2 regions of the Pseudoalteromonas sp. CO342X genome follow, and region 1 is predicted to be linked to the other one. Evidence: predicted binding sites of a transcription regulator. Region 1 holds the regulator's gene; the other holds the start of a gene.
What was found. Region 1 encodes sigma-54, which starts transcription at its own class of promoters, with help from an activator protein. Its sites were predicted from a motif close to GTTGGCACGNNNNTNGNNT; they were not measured.
Positions count from the first base shown of each region.

Region 2: the regulator sigma-54 is predicted to act here: its motif matches at 3,122-3,140, upstream of EXT47_RS11245 (LPP20 family lipoprotein).

Region 1 covers NZ_SGPH01000035.1:259,210-264,760, reverse strand. Annotated here, with positions in the region: gene rapZ (RNase adapter RapZ) at 1-833, opposite strand, end outside; gene ptsN (PTS IIA-like nitrogen regulatory protein PtsN) at 826-1,284, opposite strand; gene hpf (ribosome hibernation promoting factor) at 1,286-1,573, opposite strand; gene EXT47_RS16600 (RNA polymerase factor sigma-54) at 1,603-3,102, opposite strand; gene lptB (LPS export ABC transporter ATP-binding protein) at 3,149-3,874, opposite strand; gene lptA (lipopolysaccharide transport periplasmic protein LptA) at 3,874-4,416, opposite strand; gene lptC (LPS export ABC transporter periplasmic protein LptC) at 4,406-4,960, opposite strand; gene kdsC (3-deoxy-manno-octulosonate-8-phosphatase KdsC) at 4,957-5,508, opposite strand; gene EXT47_RS16575 (KpsF/GutQ family sugar-phosphate isomerase) at 5,508-5,551, opposite strand, start outside.
Region 2 covers NZ_SGPH01000020.1:227,827-233,377, forward strand. Annotated here, with positions in the region: gene EXT47_RS11225 (chemotaxis protein CheV) at 1-774, opposite strand, end outside; gene flgA (flagellar basal body P-ring formation chaperone FlgA) at 915-1,622, shown strand; gene flgM (flagellar biosynthesis anti-sigma factor FlgM) at 1,695-2,018, shown strand; gene flgN (flagellar protein FlgN) at 2,011-2,439, shown strand; gene EXT47_RS11245 (LPP20 family lipoprotein) at 2,514-2,990, opposite strand; gene EXT47_RS11250 (flagellar assembly protein T N-terminal domain-containing protein) at 3,196-4,392, shown strand; tRNA gene EXT47_RS11255 (tRNA-Arg) at 4,503-4,577, opposite strand; gene EXT47_RS11260 (FlgO family outer membrane protein) at 4,910-5,551, opposite strand.

The DNA of each region.
Region 1 (5,551 bases):
TTGGGATGGGTTTTAGCAAAACGCTCACCAATGGTTTGCGCTAAATATACCGAGCGATGTTGCCCACCTGTACATCCTATTGCAATCGTTAGATAACTGCGATTGTTACGCTCTAAGTGTGGTAACCAAGTTTGTACAAAGGTTTGGATCTGCCAAGTAAACTTTTGCACGATGCTGTGACTCGACAAATAGTCTTTGACTGGCTGATCTAGGCCAGTTAGCGGCTTAAGCTCAGGCTCCCAATGTGGGTTGGGCAAAAAGCGCGCATCAAAAACGTAATCCGCTTGTTTTGGGATACCGTGTTTAAAGCCGAAAGATTCAAAGGTAATAATGAGTTGTTTGTCTTTTTTACCTAAGATTTTTTCGCGGATATCTTCTGCAAGTTGATGAACGCTCAGGCCTGTAGTATCAATGAGAAAATCGGCGCGAGTGATCAATACGTCTAACAATTCCCGTTCTTTCTTTATTGCAACATCTAGTGGAAGATTATGCAGTGAAAGAGGGTGCAAACGGCGTGTTTCTGAGAAGCGTTTTATCAGGGTTTGATCGTCACTGTCTAAATAAAACAGGGTAGGTTTGGCAAAGCCTGGTAAGTATTCAAGAATGTCATTAAACTCGTCCTGTTCTTTAGGTAAGTTTCTGACATCAATACTGACTGCTATTTTATTATAATTGTCCGAAACGCTGCGGACTAAAGACGGCAGCAAATTGACCGGAATGTTATCTACACAATAGTAGCCTAAGTCTTCCAATACTCGAAGCGCTACAGATTTACCAGAGCCTGAGCGGCCACTGATAATGATAAGCTCGAGTCCTTTTTCTTCATCACTCATCAAGTTCACCTTGGATCACTGCATATAACTCATCGTCACTTTTTGCTTGCCTAAGCATTTTGCAAAAAGACTTGTCTTTGAGTGTATCAGCAATCGCCGCTAAGGTCTTCAGGTGCTGTTGATTATCACCTTCGGGTACGATGAACGCGACAAAAATATCGACAGGCTGCTTATCTATGGCTTCAAACTGGATCCCTTGCTCGCTGACAAGCACCATTGCAAGGATTTTATCCAAACCTTCAAGTCGACCATGGGGAATGGCAATGCCTTTACCGATCCCTGTGCTGCCTAATTTCTCTCGCGCCATTAAGGCGTCCAAGATAGCATGCTGACTGGTATTTGGAATTTGGCTATGAGCCAGTTCGCTGATGTATTCTAAAATACGTTTTTTGCTATTAAAAAGGACCGCAGCTTTACTGCAGTCCTTGTTCACTAATTCACTTAATTTCATCTTAGTGTCGAGTGAGCTTCTCTTTGTGTTTAATAACTTGACGATCTAGCTTGTCGATAAGGCCATCAATTGCGGCATACATATCTTGATGCTCTGTTGATGCAAATAGCTCGCCGCCGTTTACGTGTAATGTTGCTTCTGCTTTTTGTACTAGCTTCTCGACATCAAGGATCACATGCACGTTATTGATATGATCAAAGTGCCTTTCTAGCTTCGCAAACTTGTTGGTGACATAGTCTCTTAATGAGTCAGTAATTTCTACATGGCGACCAGTTAGATTTAGTTGCATAAGCATTTTTCCTTCTTGGGTTTTACGTCTTATATCAAGCTTTTACGCTGATTTGACGGTGGAATGGCTAGGGATTCACGATATTTTGCAATCGTGCGTCTCGCTACCTTAATTCCTTGCTCAGCTAAGATATCTGCAATTTTGCTGTCACTCAATGGCTTCGCGGTATTTTCTGCAGCTATCAGCTTTTTGATAAGTGCTCTAATTGCTGTAGAGGAGCACTCACCTCCATTTTCTGTACTTACATGGCTAGAGAAGAAATACTTCAGCTCAAATATTCCCCGAGGTGTATGCATGTATTTTTGTGTTGTCACACGGGAAATTGTGGACTCATGCATCTCAACCATTTCAGCAACATCATTTAGCACCATAGGGCGCATTGCTTCGGGGCCATGTTCAAAGAATGCCTGTTGTTGTTGCACAATGCAATTGGTAACTTTTAATAAAGTATCATTTCGGCTTTCTAAGCTTTTAATAAACCACTTTGCTTCTTGTAAATGTGAGCGAATAAACTGACTATCCGTACTGGATTTTGCCGTTCTAGACATCGCAGCGTAATGGTCGTTTACTCTTATTTTAGGCATAGCATCAGGATTTAGCTCTACGACCCAGCGACCTTTTACTTTTTTCACTGATACGTCAGGGATCACATATTCAGGCTCTTCATGAATAATGCTTGCCGCTGGTTTTGGGTTAAGGCTATGAATTAACGTCATGACCTCTTTGAGATCGGCTTCTTTAAGGCGCGTTTTCTTTGCCAAAGTTCGATAGTCACGGCTGGCAAGCAAGTCGATATGCTCTGTCAGGATCATTTTCGTTTCGGCAATCCATGGTGTATCTGGGGCGAATTGATTTAGCTGAATACACAAGCATTCTTGTAAACTGCGCGCTGCGATACCGACAGGATCGAAAAGCTGAATACGTTTGAGCACGGCTTCGACTTCATCCAGCTCAATAGGCTCTTCGCTACTCTCATCATTAATGCTTTCTAAAATGTCTTCGCAAGACAGTGTTAAAATGCCTGACAGGTCGACCGCTTCAATAATCGCAATCGCAATCGCTCTATCTGTTGGACTAAATGGTGTCAGCTCAAGTTGCCACATGAGATAGTCGTGGAGAGATTCAGAGGTTTCCCCTTGATAAACATTATCGTCATCGGGAAGTGGGCCTGAGCTTGCAGCGGGTGCTGCACTCATATATTCGTCCCAAGTGACATCCATGGCAAGGTCATCACTGACAGTGTCTTTGCTCATGGCGGTATCTGAGTCTATTTCATAGTCACTAACCTGCGCTTCATCGCTTGAATCTTGATTGTCGTCAGCACTGCTCTTTTCTTGGCTGTGTTGGTCAGCGTTTTCGCCGTCAGTATTATCACCTTCTTCCACTTCCAACAATGGATTGCTGTCTAATGCTTCTTGTATTTCTTGTTGCAGATCCAATGTACTAAGCTGCAGCAAGCGAATGGCTTGTTGCAGTTGTGGAGTCATTGTAAGTTGCTGCCCCATGCGCAGCTGTAATGATTGCCTCATGTATCTCTAACAATCCTTTTTAACAGTTATTAATACTACGTCTTAACTATAGCTTGAATTGTTCGCCTAGGTAGACATCTCTTACGGTTTGATCTGCCAAAACATGTTCTGGCGTGCCTGCAGCGATTAACTCACCATGTGAAACGATGTAGGCTTTTTCACATACGTCCAGTGTTTCTCTAACGTTATGATCGGTGATTAGCACACCGATACCGCGGTTTTTTAGGTGCTCTATGATTGTCTTTATATCTAACACCGAAATAGGATCAACACCAGCAAAAGGTTCATCTAACAGGATAAACTTAGGATTAGCGGCTAAAGCGCGAGCAATCTCTACGCGTCTTCTTTCGCCTCCCGACAATGCCATGCCCTGTGAGTCACGAATGTGTTGAATATTAAATTCGTCCAGTAACTCGTTTAGTTCAGCTTCTCTCTCAACTTTAGATAAGTCTTTTCGAGTTTCTAAAATCGCCATCAAATTTTGATAGACCGTGAGTTTTCTAAAGATTGAAGACTCTTGTGGTAGATAGCCAATACCAAGTCGCGCGCGGCTGTGCATTGGTAGCAAAGTGATATCTTCATCATCAATCTGAATAAAACCTTTGTCGCTTGGTACTAACCCTACAATCATGTAGAACGTAGTGGTTTTACCCGCTCCATTTGGTCCTAATAAGCCTACAATGCTGCCAGCCTGAACACTTAAACCAACATTTTTGACGACCTGACGACCTTTATAACTCTTTGCTAGACCAGTTGCTTTGAGCTCGCTCATTAATTGTTACCTTCTTCCTGCGCTTTTTTATCTTTTGCGTCTTTTTTGTCATCAACAGGAACAAGGATGGTTCTTACCCGAGAATCTTCTTGGTCTGAGCGCTCAGCACTGATCAATTGCTTTTCAATGTCATAGGTGATGACTTGCGCATTGATTTTTTGCCCAGTTTGATTGATTTCCGCATCGCCAGAAATGACTAAGGTGCCTTTCGCAACGTCGTAACGAATTTCGTTTGCTTTGGCTTCTAGCAAATTACCATCAGGTTGACGTTCACTGAAAATAGCTGGGCTGCCAGTAGCAACAAGCAGTTGCTTGTTAGTACCAAGCTCCGCGCGGCGGTGGACTTCTAGGCGATCGGCATTTATTTTTCTGTTGCCATGAATAATAACAACATTCTGTTCAAAAATACCGATGTTGCTTTGCAGTTGAGCTTGCTGACGGCCAGCATCAATAATGACTTCATTTTGTTCTGCAGCAATTGCTAAAGTAGAACTTGCAAGCAAGCCGATGAAAATTAGTTTGTTAATGATTTTACTGGTCATAATAAATTGTCTTTGTGTGGTTGATGAGTTCGATCACTTGCTTTTGTAGATCTGCATGCAGCCCTTTACCCGTGATCCTAAGACTAGGACCTGTGATAACGACAGGGTGTTCCGATTTCATCAATTTTTGCTTAATTTCAACTCTTACATTATCGGCATTGATATCGGTGATCATGGCGTTAGGCGTTAAATTCTTTGCCAGCACATTGCCTTCTAATATCAAGGTATTGTTTTCGTACAGTGTTGCTTCTAATGCACTTATTTGCCAATTCTGCTCACCGTTATATAAGGTGAAAATAGGCTTTTCAAAGTGACTAAAGCCAAGATCTTGATACAACTCCATCTTATCAGCAGTTACCTGATAGTTTAATAAGCCATTTTCACTATAGGTCGTTTGCTGAAGCGTGGTTGCAACATAATCGGGCTTAGCTAACGGTTCATCTTCTTTTGCTGAGTCCGCCTCTGATGGATTAAACATGGGCGACCACATCCATACCATTAGAGAAGCGAAAACAATGAGTAAGATGACACGTAATACGGTCATGTACTTGATCCTTTGGAAGTCAATAAGTGATTTTGGCTGAGCATTAGAAGATCAGTCAGTTCTCTCACGGCACCAAAACCACCAGGCATCAAGGTCGTGTAATGGGCGATATGTTTAACAAGAGGGTGTGCATCATTGACGGCAACGGCAAAACCGACTTGCTCCATTACGGGTAGATCTGGGCCATCATCACCAATATATGCAATTTCGTCATCACTAAGGCTGAGCTTAGTCTTCAGTTCATCATATGCCACTAACTTGTTTTCTTGGCCTTGGTAAATATAAGTTACATTTAAACTAGTCATGCGTTGCTGAACTATTTGTGAATGCCTACCTGTGATAACGGCGACTTCGATACCACTATCAATCAAGGCCTTAATACCAAACCCATCTTTGGTATTAAATGCTTTCAGTTCTTCTCCATTATTACCAAGGTATATACGTCCATCTGAGAATACGCCATCAATATCGCAAATCAATAATTTGATTTGTTTTGCTTTTTCCCAAGCTTCAGGTGAAATCGTCTGATATAAATCTTCAAATTGCATTACAGCACCCCCGCTCTAAGTAAATCTTGCGTATTCAAGGCGC
Region 2 (5,551 bases), on a different contig from region 1:
AGCTTTTATTTCAGCCGTTAGCGTATAACCATCCATTTCTGGCATTTCAACGTCAGAAATTAATAGCCCTACTCGCTCAGTGACATTATTTTGACAGTCCATTTCCGCAATTTCACGAAGCCTAATGAGTGCTTCTTTGCCGTTCTTCGCAAGTTCAGTCTGAACACCTAATGGCTCCAATGCGCGTTTGACCTGATTACGAGCAACTGCGGAGTCATCAGCGATAAAGACAATACGTTCGCCTAAATCTTTTTGCATTTCACCATCAGATACAATGTCAGCACTGACTTCTGTGTTGATTGGGCAAATTTCATTGAGGATCTTTTCTACGTCTAATATTTCAACTAGCTCGTTTTCAATTTCTGTAACCGCTGTCAAATAGGAATAACGACCAGCCCCAGATGGCGGGGGCATTATTTTTTCCCAGTTCATATTCACAATGCGTTCTACTGCACTGACTAGAAAACCTTGAACTGAACGGTTGTATTCTGCAATCACAATAAAACAGTTACGAATATCTTGAATAGGAGGTCCACCTACCGCAAGTGACATATCAATTACGGATATAGTTTGGCCTCGAATATGAGCAACCCCTCGGATAAGCGGGTTTGACTTGGGCATGCTTGTCAATGCTGGACATTGAAGCACTTCTCGGACTTTGAAAACATTAATGCCGAAGCGCTGTCGACCTTGAAGTCGAAAAAGTAATAGCTCGAGACGGTTTTGTCCAACCAGCTGTGTACGTTGGTTAACCGAGTCTAAAATACCTGCCATTTCAATCTCCTACTGTATAAACCGCTAATCGGAACGATCTTTGCTTCGACTCTGATATGGTTTACCACCCTTGATTAGGTGCAGTTATTAAAGCAGAATCTTTATACCTTGTTTCACCCCATAAGCATAGTCGAAACATCATGAGTTTGTTAAAAAAAACCCATTACATTCAGTTTTTTTGTTTGTTCGCTTATTTTATAGGCGTTGACTATGGTTATTGTCAGCAATATGACAACAAAACTTTAGAACAAAACGCAATAGAATTTGTTGAACCGAATGTAGAGCAAGATCCCGATAGTCAGCTGTCACTGACTGCTATACCACTTGATTCAAGAATTCCAGCACGGGATTGTCAATCGCCATTGCAATATAGTACAGCGATGGCTCCACCTTTTGATACTCAAGTGACAGTTCAAATTAGATGCAACGATACCCTCAGCTGGACTCAATACGTCCACGTACGTATCGATCACCTCTTCCCCATATTAGTTAGTGCAACCATGTTAGAAAAAGGCCGTGTTATTCAAGATGAAGATGTAAAAATAGAGTATCAGCCAAAACGTTTTCGCAGAGTTTCTTATATAGAAGATAAGTCAATACTAATAGGCAGTCGCAGCAAACGTAATATAAGAGAGGGCCAAGCCTTTACCCAAGCCCATATTTGCATGGTCTGCAAAGGCGATACTGTGACGATTATTGCTAAATCAGGTGGACTCGTGATCAAAACTCAAGGAGAAGCACAGCAAGATGGCAACCGTGGTGAACTTATTAATATTAAAAACTCTCGCTCTGGCAAAACCTTACGTGCTAGAGTAATAGAAGTGGAAACAGTAGAGGTGAATTTATAAAAAATTTGCTAAAGTAATACTACTAAACGCCGATAACAAGGCTGAGAGTATAATTTTATTGGGTCTACAATCATGGTTAATCAAGTTAACGGTCAGAATCAGTCTACATCCGTTGCTAATAATGTTAAGCAACAGAAAGCTGAATTGCAAAGAAATGATGCCAATAGCGCATCAGTTAAATCACCAGCTACACCGAAAGCAGCGGCGGATTCAGTCAGTCTGACTCCACAAGCGCAACAGCTGAAAACAGTCAACGAAAAAGCGCAGCAATCATCAGGCTTTGACGACAAGAAAGTCGAAGAACTGAAAAAAGCGATAGCAGAAGGCAAGTATCAAGTTGACGCGGAAAAACTCGCCAAAAACATAGCTGCATTTGAGTTCGAAATATATGGATGATTTGGTTCGGCTTTGCCACCACAAACTTTCAGAACAAATCTCGACGCTAGAAGCGATGACCCAGCTTCTAGCGCGTGAGCTTGACGAGCTTGCGTCCCGACGTGGCGACAATTTAAAAGAAATCGCTCGTGAAAAGCTAACTCTCATTTCAAAACTGCAAAAGCTCGACAATGAATTGTCAAAAACTGAGTCTCACGTCTTTGAACACAATGAAGTAGCCCCGCTCGTCGCTAAAGTGCGAGCATTACTCAGTGAGTGCCAAACCAAAAATGAAATCAATGCTAAAACGGCTCATCAGGCCAATGTAAGCACACGTGAACTAAAAGGGATCTTAATTGGCGCACCAACTTCGATTACATATGGTCAGGATGGTAGTGTGAAAAGTAGCGACAGTGAGTTAGTACGTAATCTAAAGGCGTAGCCACGCCAGCCATATTTTAGTTTTGAAGAACAACCGAAGTGAAGCGCATTAAGTAAGCAACATGCGATGGGTGCTTACTTAAAGCTGTAAGATATCTTCTTAATTTTCTGCGGCTTGACTTGAGTAATATACAAATCATAAACGCGTTTCATATCAAGCTCTAATTCCGTAGCGTAAGTATCACCAACAGCGTAACTTTTCAGCACCTTAGCTCCTCGTACGAGTCCATTTACTTGGCTCTTAAGGCCGTCGTTTTGGGCAATAGCACCTTTTACCGTAATAGTGGATGTCAAATTCTGGCCATACAGTTGCTCAGCCAATTCTCGATAGGCTTCTAATTTTGAGACTTTAATGGCCATCAGCTGCTTCTCACCCGCAGTTTTACCCGGCTGAGCACTCAAAGGCGCGTACCCCACTGCCCGTAAAACAGGAAAGGTTTCCGGTTGCACCGTTTCATATTCAATGTGCTTGTCAACGAGGCTTGAACAGCCACTGAGTCCCGCTAGCGAACAAACCATAACAACTGCACTGATAGAATTAGTGATACGCATTTCACCACACTCCGCTACAATAAATACCAATCAAAATTTAACACTTCCCCAGCATCGTGGTCTCGCAAGGGTTGTTGTGGTTTCATCGAGTATTGGCAATAAATAAAAATTAACTTTCATGATCTATGATTATGCACGAACCTTGCCAAAATTTGGCACAGGTATTGCTGAGTTAAAGAGTAGTTTTTGATCTGGGCATTTAAACATGAAAAAGCAATTCACGATCAGTCTATCACTGTTGTGCATCACCTTAACTAATCCAGCTTATGCCGAATGGTTTGAAGTGACCGGCATGGCTGACGTTAAAAATGGCGATCATCAAAAAGCCAAAAGAAAGGCCGTAAACGACGCCATCACACAAGCATTGCTGTTTTCTGGTGCTTCTGTGAGTAGTGTACAAACCGTCACCGATGGTGTGCTCACCCAAGATCAACTTAAGATCCGCTCAAATGCTGAAATCCAGAGCGCCAACGTGATTGCTGAAGCAAAAGTCGGTGACTCATGGCAAGTAACATTGCATATCGATATTACCCCACAAAGTACTCAGTGCCCAACCAGTGCTTACAATAAACAGGTTGCAGTCACACAAAGCCAGCTAAAAAATAAACATCAAGCAACTTTAGGTCAAATTTTTGACATAAATAAAGCCGTGAGCGAGCGCCTATATCAAACAATGACCGAACAAAAGTCGAGCTTAGAACCCGTTCCCTATTTTGCACAGACCATAGATGTTAGCCGCTTTTTCAGTCAACGTTTTGATTATAATGAGCAGCTAATCGAGACCATTACAGCAAATACCAACAGCCAATTTGTACTACTGAGTCAAATTACTGATATTGCTAGTGTCGATAAACTTAATAGTGACCTCGCATTTTGGCAAAGCGATAAATACTTAAGAAGCTTCAAGGTAGACTTTGCGCTGTTTGATGCACTTTCTCATGAAAGGGTGTGGCAAAAACAATATGCCACTCAAGGCGTATGGCCGTTTAAGAAAACCAGATTAATCGATGTGTACAGTGAGCGCTTTTGGCAGACAGATTATGCTGATGAGATCCAAACCACGCTGACACAAATCGCAACTGATTTAAACGCAGCGGTCGCCTGCTTACCAACCAATGGCAAAATCCTACATATCGATGATGAACAAGTCGTAATTAATTTAGGCCGTATGCATGGCTTAGAGAATGGCCAGATCCTTAACGTAGCGCATAGCAATCCGCTGACTAATGTCGATGGTAAAGTGTTTATGCATCAAATTAAAACCATCAATAAACTGCAAGTGATCCAAGTGAATGCGCAAAACGCCATTGCAGTAAATATCAGCAATCGCCCACTTCACAATGTACAAATTAATGATTTGGTTGAAATTCAAATAGAAAATGAAAATGAGTTTGAACTGTAAGTGCTGAGCCTTCCTGTAGCAAAAGGCAAGATTTTCGATGACTTTACACCCTCTGCATCATGCTTCCATCACCCATTTACTTTGGTCATTCCACGCAAAAATGATACCAATGGCGTCCCCAGTAGGAATCGAACCTACATCTAAGCCTTAGGAGGGCCTTGTTTTATCCATTAAACTATGGGGACAATCTCTAAAGTCAGATAACAATCGCCTTTTTTGACCTTCACTAGCGGGATCTGCGGTACTTAATACCCATGAAAGTCTGGAGTTGTCGATTCTCTGTTGTACTGCATCTCAGTGACTTCGCTTTAGTATACTGATCTTAATGAACTTTTAAAGATTAATAGTCAATTTATTCGCGGTAATAAATGAGGTGGTTCAGTAGGTGAATACGCAGCAGTTAAGACCCACTACTGCGCTATCAGTTACTTCGCTTGAGGTGTGAATAAGAAGTAGGATAGTTCTTCGTTTAATAAAACCTAAACGGTATTTCTTTTAAAAAACGCTATTTGAAGTACTACCTTGAAGCGGTTGCCTGATCATCAAGGATAAAATACGGGATGGTCACCACCGTGCTTGCGATCACTAAGTTAGTGTTAAACTCTAACAATCTTGCATTTACCTCCACGCCTCGTGGACGGTAAACCATAGTACCTGTCAGCAAATGGCTGGGAGATTGCATGTTTTTCAAGCGGCTTGCGTTACGCGAAAAAGTCAAATCACCACTGGATGTCACTTCAATTTTCCCCAATGCTTTAAAGTCTAATGCTTGATAACCCAGCTTTTGCATTTGATGCATCAAAGACTCAGCCAATTGGTTTCCTAGCTGGTTTGTATCCCTTAATGATTCATTAAAGTTGACAAAACTGGCTACCGCTATCGATTCAGGCTTTTGCCCTAACACAGTATCTGACAGTTCCAACGCAATTTGATTGGCGTAGTTAGCAATTTCTTTGCGATGACGATAGCTAATGAAGCCAATATCTTGCGATACCACGGCGTGTGAATCTTCATTGCGCTCTTGCTCTTCCATCATGGCATATAATATTTCCATATCGGATTGCTGCGTTTCTGTAGATTCAGGAGCAGTCTGTTTTGTCATTTCGCAGCCACCGAGTAATGCGAGTGTCGTCGCGAATAGCACTACATTTTTCATCAT